Linked DNA regions of Tahibacter amnicola. The main gene of each other region encodes a partner of the protein of the gene in region 2 in a complex. Links are inferred from orthologs where the notes say so. Each region holds a gene or a part of one and is shown on either strand. Other genes may lie near its edges.

Region 1 (5,177 bases), 400 kb from region 2 along the record:
GCGATCCGCGGTATGGACATCTCCATCGCGACCACCGCCCGGTCCGACGAAGAAGCCCGCGCCCTGCTGGAAGGTTTCGCCTTCCCGTTCCGCAATTGATTCGCGAGGAATTCTGAAATGGCTAAGACCTGCATGGTGAATCGCGAAGTCAAGCGCGAGAAGCTGGCCAAGAAGCACAGCGCCAAGCGCGATGACCTGAAGAAGATCATCAGCAGCCCGACGGCTTCGTACGAAGAAAAGATGGAAGCATCCGCCAAGCTGCAGAAGCTTCCGCGTGACTCTTCGCCGTCGCGCCAGCGTAATCGTTGTGAACTGACCGGCCGCTCGCGTGGCGTCTACCGGAAGTTCGGCCTCGGTCGCAACAAACTGCGTGAAGCCACGATGCGTGGCGACGTACCGGGCCTTCGCAAGGCCAGCTGGTAAGAAACCAGCGGATATCGGTGCTAACTCCTAGGATTTATTGATATGAGCATGACTGATCCCATCGCCGACATGTTCACCCGCATTCGCAATGCCCAACTCACGGGCAAAGCGACGGTGCGCATGCCGTCCTCCAAAATCAAGCAGGCGCTCGCCAAGCTGCTGAAGGACGAAGGCTACATCCGCGATGCCCAGACCAACACGGTCGAAGGCAAGGCGGAACTCGAAATTGCACTCAAGTACTACGAAGGCAAGCCGGTCATCGAACGCCTGGAGCGCGTCTCGCGCTCGGGTCTGCGCGTGTACCGCGGCAAGGATGAACTTCCCAAGGTCCTCGGCGGCCTGGGTATCTCCATCGTCTCGACCTCGAGCGGCATCATGACCGACGCGCAGGCTCGCGCGAAGGGTCTGGGCGGCGAAGTCATCGGCCTGGTCGCCTAAGGAGATAACCAATGTCTCGCGTAGCAAAAATGCCAATCGCCCTTCCGAAGGGCGTCGAATGCCAGGTGGCCGCCGATGGCGTCACCGTCAAGGGCCCGAAGGGCACGTTGAAGTCCGTCGCGTTTCCCGGCGTCAATGTCGCCGTGGAAGGTGGTGAGCTCAAGTGCAGCGCTGCTGATGCGGCCAACACCAAGCTTGCCGGTACTGCGCGCGCCGTGATCAGCAACATGGTCAAGGGTGTCAGCGAAGGCTATCAGCGCAAGCTGGAACTGGTCGGCGTCGGTTATCGCGCCGCCATGCAGGGCAAGGACCTCAGCCTGACCCTCGGCTTCTCGCATCCGGTCGTGTTCAAGGCGCCGGAAGGTGTCACGCTGGAAACCCCCAGCCAGACCGAAATCCTGATCAAGGGCGCTGACAAGCAGGTCGTCGGCCAGGCTGCCGCCAAGATCCGTGGTTTCCGTCCGCCGGAACCCTACAAGGGCAAGGGCGTGCGTTACTCGGGCGAGAAGATCACCTTGAAGGAAGCCAAGAAGGCCTAATCTAGGCGCTTCAGCTTCGGAGAATGACGATGGACAAGAACGTTTCCCGCCTGCGCCGTGCCAAATCCACGCGCGCGCACATCCGCAAGCTCGCGGTTGCGCGTCTCACCGTGCACCGTACCGGCCAGCACATCTACGCCCAGGTCATCGCGCCGTCGGGCGACAAGGTGATTGCTGCGGCTTCCACCCTGCAGGAATCGGTAGCTGCCGGTCTGAAGGGCACGAAGAACAAGGCCGCTGCAGCCGCTGTCGGCAAGGCGATTGCCGAGCGTGCGAAGGCTGCCGGTATCGAAGCGGTTGCTTTTGACCGTTCCGGCTTCAAGTATCACGGCCGCATTCAGGCGCTCGCCGAGGCGGCGCGTGAGGCTGGCCTGAAGTTCTAATCAGTAAGCCAAACAACTCCAAGCGGCAATCAGCCGTAAGTAAAGTGCCCCGCACCGCGGGGCCCCAAGGTGCGAAATGTCCACTAACGAACGTGAAAATAGCGATGGCATGCTGGAGAAGCTGATCGCCGTGAACCGCGTGGCCAAGACGGTCAAGGGCGGTCGGCAGATGAGCTTCACCGCGTTGACTGTCGTCGGTGACGGCGATGGCAAGGTCGGCTTCGGTTATGGCAAGGCGCGCGAAGTGCCGGTTGCCATCCAGAAGGCCATGGAGCGCGCCCGTCGCAACATGACGTCGGTCAAGCTCAACGAAGGCACGCTGTGGCATGCCGTGAAGGCCAACCACGGCGCTGCCCGCGTCTTCATGCAGCCCGCCTCGGCTGGTACCGGCGTCATCGCCGGCGGCGCGATGCGCGCGGTGCTGGAAGTTGTCGGCGTGAAGAACGTGCTGGCGAAGGCCGTTGGTTCGCGCAACCCGATCAACCTGGTCCGCGCGACGATCAAGGGCCTGGTGGCGATGGCCTCGCCGGACCGCATTGCGGCCAAGCGTGGCAAGACCGTCGAAGAGGTGACTGGTCATGGCGAATAACACCACGAAGACCGTGCGCGTGCGCCTGGTCAAGGGACTGCGCGGCGTGCAGGCCCGTCATCGTCTCAGCGTCAAGGCGCTGGGCCTGAACAAGCTCAACGACGTGCGCGAGCTGAAAGACAGCCCGCAAGTGCGTGGACTGATCAACACGGTCTACTATCTCGTAGCCGTTGAAGATCAGGCCTGAGCCCACAAGGAATTCGGAGTACATCATGCGTCTCAATACGCTCAAGCCCGCTGACGGCGCCCGCAAGGATCGCGTTCGCGTCGGTCGCGGTATTGGTTCCGGTCTCGGCAAGACAGCCGGCCGTGGCCACAAGGGTCAGTACGCCCGTACTGGTAAGGGCAAGGTCAAGGCGGGCTTCGAAGGCGGCCAGATGCCGCTGCAGCGCCGTCTGCCGAAGGTCGGCTTCCGTTCCAAGAAAGCGCACGAAGTCAGCGAAGTGCTACTGTACAAGCTTGACGCTGTACAGGGCGATGTCATTGATTTCGCCGCGCTCCAGGCGGCCGGTCTGATCGAAGCCCGCGCTGAACGCGCCAAGATCGTGAAGAAGGGTGAGATCACGCGCGCGGTCAAGCTGAAGGGACTGGCGGTCACCGCCGGTGCCAAGGCCGCGATCGAGGCAGCTGGCGGCAGCGTGGAGTAATGCATGGCGGCTAACCAGGCCAATATGCTCGCCTCGCTCGGGAAGTTGACCGAGCTCAAGCAGCGCATCTTGTTTGTCGTAGGTGCGTTGATCGTTTATCGATTGGGCTCGTTCATTCCCGTGCCGGGCGTGAATCCCGAGCAGATGGCGCAGCTGATGAAGAATCAGGGCGGCATCATTGACATGTTCAACATGTTCTCGGGTGGTGCCCTTAGTCGCTTCTCGATCTTCGCGCTCAATGTCGTGCCGTACATCTCGGCATCGATCATCGTCCAGCTGTTTGCCACCGTTGTGCCGAGCCTCCAGGCCCTGCGCAAGGAAGGTGAGTCCGGTCGCCGGACTCTGACCAAGTACACTCGCATTGGCGCGGTGGTGCTTGCGGCGGTGCAGGCGTTCAGCGTCTCGATGGCCCTGTCCTCGCAGGCTGGCGTGGTCTACAACCCGGGTGCAGGGTTCATCTTTTGCTCCGTGGTCGGTTTGACTGCAGGCACGATGTTTCTGATGTGGCTCGGTGAGCAGATCACCGAGCGCGGCATTGGCAACGGCATTTCGCTCCTGATTTTCGCGGGTATTGTCGCGGGCTTGCCAGGGGCGGTGGTGCAGACGCTGAACATGGCGGTGGAAGGCCAGCTCAATCCGCTGATGGTGGTCACCATCGTCGCTATCGTGCTCTTCGTGACTGCTTTCGTGGTCTTTGTCGAGCGTGGCCAGCGTCGAATCACGGTGAACTACGCTCGTCGGATGGGCGGCGCCAAGGCCTACATGAACCAGAGTTCGCACCTGCCGTTGAAGCTCAACATGGCGGGCGTCATTCCGGCCATCTTCGCTTCGTCGCTGATCATGTTCCCGGCCACGGCCGCGACGTGGTTCAGCCAGTCCAACGACATGCGTTGGCTGCAGATTCTGACGACGGCGCTGACTCCGGGTGAGCCGGTGTACATGATTGTCTTCGCCGCGTTGATCATCATCTTCGCCTTCTTCTACACGGCGCTGGTGTTCAACTCGCAGGAAACGGCGGACAATCTGAAGAAGTCCGGCGCGCTGATTCCGGGTATCCGCCCGGGCAAGGCCACCGCAGACTACATCGATGACGTCCTGACCAAGCTGACCGGTGCCGGCGCGATCTATCTGGTCGCTGTCTGCCTGATTCCGGATATCCTGCGCAACGCCTGGAGTGTTCCCTTCTATTTCGGCGGAACCTCCCTGTTGATCGTGGTGGTCGTGGTGATGGATTTCACGGCCCAGGTCCAGGCCCACCTGGTATCGCACCAGTACGGCAGCTTGTTGAAGAAATCGAATCTGCGCGGCCGTTGAGCCGCGCAACCCCGGGCCGGATGGCCCGGGTTTGGGGTTACCTCCGGAGGTTCTCCGGGGCGGGATTTGGTATTTCCCGCAAACCAAGGTACAATTTTCAGTTCACTGCGCTTTAAGCCCGTTTCGGAGAGATTTACATGGCGCGCATTGCAGGTGTCAACCTGCCGGTCCACAAGCATGTGTGGGTCGGTTTGCAGAGCATTTATGGCATCGGCCGCTCGCGGTCGAAGAAGGTCTGCGAGGTCGCAGGCGTCAATCCGGCCAACAAAATCAAGGATCTCACCGAGGCGGAAGTTGAAAAGCTGCGCCATGAGATCGCCAAGTTCACCGTCGAAGGCGACCTGCGCCGCGAAGTCGGCATGAGCATCAAGCGCCTGATCGACCTCGGCTGCTATCGCGGCCTGCGTCATCGTCGCGGTCTGCCGGTGCGCGGCCAGCGTACCCGCACCAATGCACGTACCCGCAAGGGCCCGCGTCGCGCGATCAAGAAGTAATGGATCTGGACAGAAACCATGAATAAGCCGGCAGCTGCCAAGACCAAGAAGAAAGTCAAGCGCGTCGTTACCGACGGTATCGTTCACGTGCAGGCTTCCTTCAATAACACCGTCATCACGATTACCGACCGTCAAGGTAATGCCCTGTCCTGGGCCACCTCCGGCGGCGCCGGATTCCGCGGTTCGCGCAAGTCGACCCCGTTCGCTGCCCAGGTGGCGGCGGAGAAGGCCGGCCGTGCGGCGCTGGACTACGGTCTGAAGACCCTCGAAGTCCGCATCAAGGGCCCGGGCCCGGGCCGCGAGTCGGCCGTCCGCTCGCTCAACGCCCTTGGTTACAAGGTCACCAATAT
Region 2 (6,033 bases):
CGGCTCCAGCCGCCGGCGGCGAGTGCCCCGACCCGCATCCTCCCGGATGCGGCCGGCACCGTGTCCGTGACGGCCGGGCGTGGAAAACGCAAAAACGCGGCGATGGCGACAGGCGCCGTCATCGTCCTGACTCTGTCCTTTGGTGGGCGGTGTGCGGTCTGCACACCGCCTTTTTTGTGCCCTAAGTCACAGGTAGTGTTGCGTTGACGCAACAGATTGTGGGCCTGGCGCGTCGTTTTGCTTTTCTGTCATAAAGCCCTGTGCTAGCATCCGGACCGTTTTGTTGGCTCCTGCCCCAGGGGACCTCTAAAGAATGATCAGACAACGCACGCTCAAGAACGTCATTCGAGCGACGGGCGTAGGCATCCACACCGGCGAAAAGGTCTACATGACCCTTCGTCCGGCGGCGGTGGACACCGGCATTGTTTTCCGCCGGGTCGACCTGACCGATCCCGTGGAAATCCATGCCCGTGCCGAGAATGTCGGTGACACCAGCCTGTCCAGCACCCTGACCAAGGGAACGACACGCGTATCGACAGTCGAACATCTGCTGTCCGCGATGGCGGGACTGGGCATCGACAACGCCTATGTCGATCTGTCGGCGTCGGAAGTGCCCATCATGGACGGCAGTGCCGGTCCGTTCGTCTTCCTGCTCCAGTCGGCAGGGATTGAAGAACAGTCCAAGGCCAAGCGGTTCATCCGCATCAAGAAGCCGGTCAAGGTCCAGGATGGCGACAAGTGGGCCCGCTTCGAGCCGTTCGACGGCTTCAAGGTCGGCTTCTCCATCGATTTCAACCATCCGATCTTCACCAAGAAGACGTCGGTCGCCGAGATCGACTTCTCGACCACCTCTTTTGTGAAGGAAGTCTCGCGTGCCCGTACCTTCGGGTTTATGCGCGACATCGAAATGTTGCGGGAACGGAACCTGGTTCTCGGTGGGTCGATGGACAACGCCATCGTCCTCGACGATTATCGGGTGCTCAACGAAGACGGTCTGCGCTACGAGGACGAATTCGTCAAACACAAGATCCTCGACGCGATCGGCGACCTGTATCTGCTCGGACACAGCCTTATTGGCGCGTTCTACGGCCACAAGTCGGGACACCAATTGAACAACCAGCTGCTTCGTACGCTGCTTGCCGATGTATCGGCGTGGGAGGAAGTCTGCTTCGACGATCCTGCCACAGCGCCGATTTCCTACGCCCACCCTGCCCAGGCGCTGTAGGAGTCACCTGCGGCGGCAGCCACGCCGCAGGGTTCTGGTACGTAAAGGAAACAAAAACTACTCGGCAAGGGATGCCATACGTAGAAATAGGGCCCGTAATTCCGGGTCTGCCAGTGTGACCGCCGCCTTGCTCAGATGCTCGGCAGTGGTGCGGGAAAGCGGCTTCCGCCTTGACGGTTCCGGGGGAACGGACGGCAAGGGTGCCACTTTGACGGTGAATGTCTTGAACGGCTTGCCCAGCGCTTTTTGCGCCTCGGCAAGGATGGGCGCCTGGTGAAGCCGAAGCTTCGCCGCCCACGTCGAGGTGTTCGCCAGAAAAACAACACGACCGGAACGGGCGTCGGCCAGGCAGCAATGCGGGCGGATGGCCGGGGGAAGTGTCAGGCGCAATCGAAGATCCAGCGCTTCCAGTGCTCGCGCGCGCTCGATGAGGGCAGCGACAGGGGACGTCTCCCCGATGGCTTTCAGGCCATCCGTGGAGCGTCGTGCGGAAGCGGGTTTTTTTGCTTGCATCACGGAAACCAGGCAGAACGAATTGGGCATGAACATCATAATCGTCGCGAAGCCGCACGCCGTACCGAAATCTATCGATCTCGGCTGCTGGCGGACCCGAATCAAGTGTGCCGCGGCACTCGGCACCGCCGCGATTGCCTGTGCCCTGCTCGGCGTGAGCGTGGCCTATACCATCGCCGGCCCGAAGAGCCGCGCCCTGGCAGAAGTGCAGGATCTGCGTGACGCCACGGCCACGCAGCTCAAGGAACTCGAGCAGGTCAAGATCAAGACGCAGCGCGATCTCGATGCGCTGGCGGTCAAGCTGGGCGAGCTGCAGGCCCACGCGACCCGGCTCAACGCCCTGGGCGAACGCCTTACCCGTGCCGGCAAGCTCGACGACGGAGAGTTCAATTTCGCCGAAGCGCCCAGCGTCGGTGGCCCGGAAGAAAACCTGCCGATCGGCCACGCCAGCGCACCCGCCCTGGAAGGCTCCATCGACGAACTGCGTGACCGCTTCTCGCGTCAGCAGGCCCAGCTGGAAGTCCTCGAAAACCTGTTGCTGGACCGCAAGGTCGAGTCGGATCTCCTGCCCAGCGGCATGCCGGTCGAATCCGGCTATATCTCCTCGTATTTTGGTGGCCGCCCCGACCCGTTCAGCGGCGCCAGTGCCTTCCATTCCGGTATCGACTTCGACGCCGCCGCCGGGGCGGACATCCACTCGGTCGCCGAGGGTGTAGTGAGCTGGTCCGGCCAGCGCCCGGGCTACGGCAATGTGGTCGAGGTCGACCACGGCAACGGCTACATGACGCGTTATGCCCACAATTCGCGCAATATCGCCGCAGTCGGCCAGCGCGTCCGCGTAGGCGACGTGATTGCCAAGGTCGGTTCGACGGGCCGGTCCACCGGTTCTCATGTGCATTTTGAAGTCTGGCTCAACGGTCGCGCGGTCAATCCCATCGCGTACGTGCGTAGCCAGCGCAAAGGTTGATCCACGTTCCGGCCGGGCCGTCGACAGACGGTCCGGTCTGGCCGCCGGCCGGTCGAGCCGCGGCCCATCCTGCCTCTGCCGTCCTGGCACGCGCGACGCCCCGGCCACTTGAATCGGCCCACCGGCGACCCACCATCCTTTTCCGAACACGGCTGGCGGCTTATCATCGTCGGTCTTCCCGAGCGTCCCGGCGGGGTCTCATGCGACCGCGCGGGTGCTTTCACCTTTTCTGAGCGACTGGATTTCCATGTTCAACCGTCTGATGACGAGCCTTTTCGGCAGCCGAAACGAACGCGTTCTGCGCCAGCTCAATAAGAACGTGGCGCAGATCAACGCGCTTGAGCCGGCGATGAAGGCCCTTTCCGATGCCGAGCTCAAGGGCAAGACCGACGAGTTCAAGAAGCGCTTGCAGGAAGGACAGACGCTCGACCAGCTCCTGCCGGAAGCCTTCGCCGTCTGCCGCGAGGCCTCGACCCGCGTGCTCGGCCTGCGCCACTACGACGTCCAGCTGATTGGCGGCATGGTGCTGCACTCCGGCCGCATCGCGGAAATGCGCACCGGCGAAGGCAAGACCCTGGTCGGTACGCTGGCGGTGTATCTCAATGCGCTGGACGGCAAGGGCGTCCACGTCGTCACGGTGAACGACTACCTCGCCAAGCGCGACTCGGGCTGGATGGGCAAGCTGTATACCTTCCTCGGCCTGAGCACCGGCGTGGTGTATCCGGGGATGCCCTACGAGGACAAGGCGGCTGCGTACCAGTGCGACATCACCTACGGCACGAACAATGAGTTCGGCTTCGACTACCTGCGCGACAACATGGCCACGTCGAAGGAGCAGCGCTACCAGCGCGGCCTCAACTACGCCATCGTCGACGAAGTCGACTCCATCCTGATCGACGAGGCCCGTACGCCGCTGATCATCTCCGGCCCGTCGGAGGAGTCGCCGCAGCTGTACGTGCGGATCAACCGCATCGTTCCCAAGCTGACGCGCCAGGAAAAGGAAGACGGCGAAGGCGACTACTGGGTTGACGAAAAGCAGAAGCAGGTGCACCTGTCGGAAGATGGCATGGAGCACGCCGAACAGCTGCTGCGCAAGGAAGGCATCGTCGGGGAAGACGAAGCCCTCTACGACTCCAAGCACCTGATCGTGGTGCACCACCTCAATGCCGCGCTGCGTGCCAACGCGCTGTACCAGCGCGATGTTGACTACATCGTGCGCGACGGCGAGGTGATCATCGTCGATGAGTTCACCGGGCGTACGCTGGCCGGCCGGCGCTGGTCCGATGGCCTGCACCAGGCGGTCGAAGCCAAGGAAGGCGTGCCGATCCAGCGCGAGAACCAGACGCTCGCCACGATTACCTTCCAGAACTACTTCCGCATGTACAAGAAGCTGTCCGGCATGACCGGCACGGCGGACACGGAAGCCTACGAATTCCAGCAGGTCTACGGCCTGGAGTGCGTCGTGATCCCGACGCACCGCCCGATGGTCCGCAAGGACTCCCCGGATCTGGTGTTCCTCAAGCAGGCGCCGAAGTGGCAGGCGATCGTCGAAGACATCCGCGAGTGCCAGAAGCGCAAGCAGCCGGTCCTGGTCGGTACGGCCTCGATCGAAGCGTCTGAATTCCTCTCCAAGATGCTGCAGAAGGAAGGCGTGCCGCACGAGGTGCTCAACGCCAAGCAGCACGAGCGCGAGGCGCACATCGTGGCCCAGGCCGGCCGTCCGGGCGCGGTGACGATTGCCACCAACATGGCCGGTCGCGGTACCGACATCGTTCTGGGCGGAAGCCTGGAAGCGGAGCTGGCGCTGCTGCCGGAAGACGCTCCGCAGGCCGAGCGCGATCGCGTGAAGGCCGAATGGAAAAAGCGTCACGACGAAGTGCTGGCCGCGGGCGGTCTGCACATCGTCGGCACGGAGCGGCACGAATCCCGCCGTATCGACAACCAGCTGCGTGGCCGCTCCGGTCGCCAGGGCGACCCGGGTTCCAGCCGCTTCTATCTGTCGCTGGAAGACAACCTCATGCGCATCTTCTCGCGCGACTGGGTCGCCAAGTGGATGCAGATCTTCGGCATGAAGGAGAACGACGCACTGGAAGATCGCATGGTCAGCCGGCAGATCGAGAAGGTGCAGCGCAAGGTCGAACAGCACAACTTCGACATCCGCAAGAACCTGCTCGAATTCGACGACGTCGCCAATGACCAGCGCAAGGTCATCTACGAACAGCGCAATGAGCTGCTCGACCAGGCGGATTTCGCCGAGACGGCCGTGCTGATCCGTCAGGACGTCTTCGACAGCCTCACACGCAGCTACGTGCCGGAGCACAGCGTCGACGAACAGTGGGACCTGGCCGGCCTGCAGAAAAAACTCACCGAAGACTTCGGCATCGAAATCGACATCAAGCGCTGGGTGGAGTCGCAGTCGGAAGTGGACGCCGACGGCATCGCCAAGTACGTGCGTGACGTGGTCGACCGCTTCTTCCGAGAGCGCGAGGCGATGATCGGTTCCGAGGTCATGCGTGCGCTCGAGAAGCACGTCATGCTCAATACGCTCGACAATTGCTGGAAGGAACACCTGGCCAGCATGGATTACCTGCGCCAGGGCATTCATCTGCGCGGGTACGCGCAGAAGCAGCCCAAGCAGGAATTCAAGCGCGAATCGTTCGAGCTGTTCCAGTCGATGCTCGAGCGCATCAAGCTGGAGACGACGACGCTGCTGGCGCGCGTGCGCATCCGCAGCGACGAGGAAATGCGCGCCGAGGAAGAGCGCCAGATGCGCATGGCCGCGCAGGCGCCGCTCAATTTCGCCCACGCGGAAACCTCCGGCTTCGCCAGCGAAGAGGAAGTGCTGGCTGCGACGGCCGCTGCGGCGACACCACCGGCCGAATTGACCGATGGCCCGAAGGTCGGCCGCAATGATCCGTGTCCCTGCGGGTCCGGCAAGAAATACAAGCAGTGCCACGGCCGGCTGGTCTGACGGTCGACCTGGCTTGAGTTCCCGGTTGCCCATGCCCCGCGCGGCGTCCGCCGCGCCGGGGCCGCGGTGCGATGGCGGCATTGGTGCCCGGCCGTCCCGGCGGGTCGTCTGATGACTGCACAGGATCCAGCGCTCACGATGACGACGCCGATGATTCATGTGGTCGCCGCCGCCCTGGTGGACGCCGAGGGGCGCGTGTTGCTGGCTCAGCGACCTGTCGGCAAGCACCTGGCTGGCTATTGGGAGTTTCCGGGCGGCAAGGTGGAGCCCGACGAGCCGCCCCTGCAGGCGCTCCGTCGCGAGATTCTCGAAGAGATCGGGGTGGAAATCGGAACGGCGGAATCCCTGATCCGCATC

Evidence for each region.
Region 1: the proteins of secA (region 2) and secY are in contact, whole or in part, in a crystal structure (PDB 3DIN), measured with the Thermotoga maritima proteins. The link is inferred for Tahibacter amnicola from one-to-one orthologs. Residues at the interface, in WP_004082002.1 of Thermotoga maritima: Glu261, Ala262, Arg263, Lys300, Ala301, Arg302, Thr303, Ile304, Ile305, Leu323, Tyr324, Asp325, Pro326, Val329, Ser330, Tyr333, Ile336, Lys340, Phe345, Val349, Glu363, Phe364, Tyr374, Ser375, Gly376, Gly377, Glu393, Ile395, Thr482, Ser483; in WP_004081795.1 of Thermotoga maritima: Glu108, Gly109, Glu110, Glu111, Ala236, Glu237, Arg238, Arg239, Ile240, Thr241, Ile242, Gln243, Tyr244, Ala245, Arg246, Arg247, Val248, Thr249, Gly250, Arg251, Arg252, Val253, Tyr254, Gly256, Ala257, Ser258, Thr259, Tyr260, Leu261, Pro262.

Annotation. Positions count from the first base shown.
Region 1 is NZ_CP104694.1:5,591,635-5,596,811, reverse strand. What follows is about bases 2,229-5,177. They hold secY (preprotein translocase subunit SecY), read left to right. Parts: upstream 2,229-3,022; coding sequence 3,023-4,333; downstream 4,334-5,177. Other genes in these bases: rpsK (30S ribosomal protein S11), read left to right, coding at 4,846-5,177; rpsM (30S ribosomal protein S13), read left to right, coding at 4,471-4,827; rplO (50S ribosomal protein L15), read left to right, coding at 2,585-3,019; rpmD (50S ribosomal protein L30), read left to right, coding at 2,362-2,559; rpsE (30S ribosomal protein S5), read left to right, coding at 2,229-2,372. Outside these bases: rplE (50S ribosomal protein L5), read left to right, coding at 1-99; rpsN (30S ribosomal protein S14), read left to right, coding at 118-423; rpsH (30S ribosomal protein S8), read left to right, coding at 466-861; rplF (50S ribosomal protein L6), read left to right, coding at 873-1,400; rplR (50S ribosomal protein L18), read left to right, coding at 1,424-1,783; more of rpsE, read left to right, coding at 1,860-2,228. UniProt on the Escherichia coli protein: The central subunit of the protein translocation channel SecYEG. Consists of two halves formed by TMs 1-5 and 6-10.
Region 2 is NZ_CP104694.1:5,992,773-5,998,805, reverse strand. Bases 2,601-5,876 are described here. They hold secA (preprotein translocase subunit SecA), read left to right. Parts: upstream 2,601-2,952; coding sequence 2,953-5,676; downstream 5,677-5,876. Other genes in these bases: N4264_RS23680 (Nudix family hydrolase), read left to right, coding at 5,788-5,876; N4264_RS23690 (M23 family metallopeptidase), read left to right, coding at 2,601-2,705. Outside these bases: lpxC (UDP-3-O-acyl-N-acetylglucosamine deacetylase), read left to right, coding at 314-1,225; N4264_RS23695 (DciA family protein), read right to left, coding at 1,283-1,768; more of N4264_RS23690, read left to right, coding at 1,767-2,600; more of N4264_RS23680, read left to right, coding at 5,877-6,033. UniProt on the Escherichia coli protein: Required for protein export, interacts with the SecYEG preprotein conducting channel.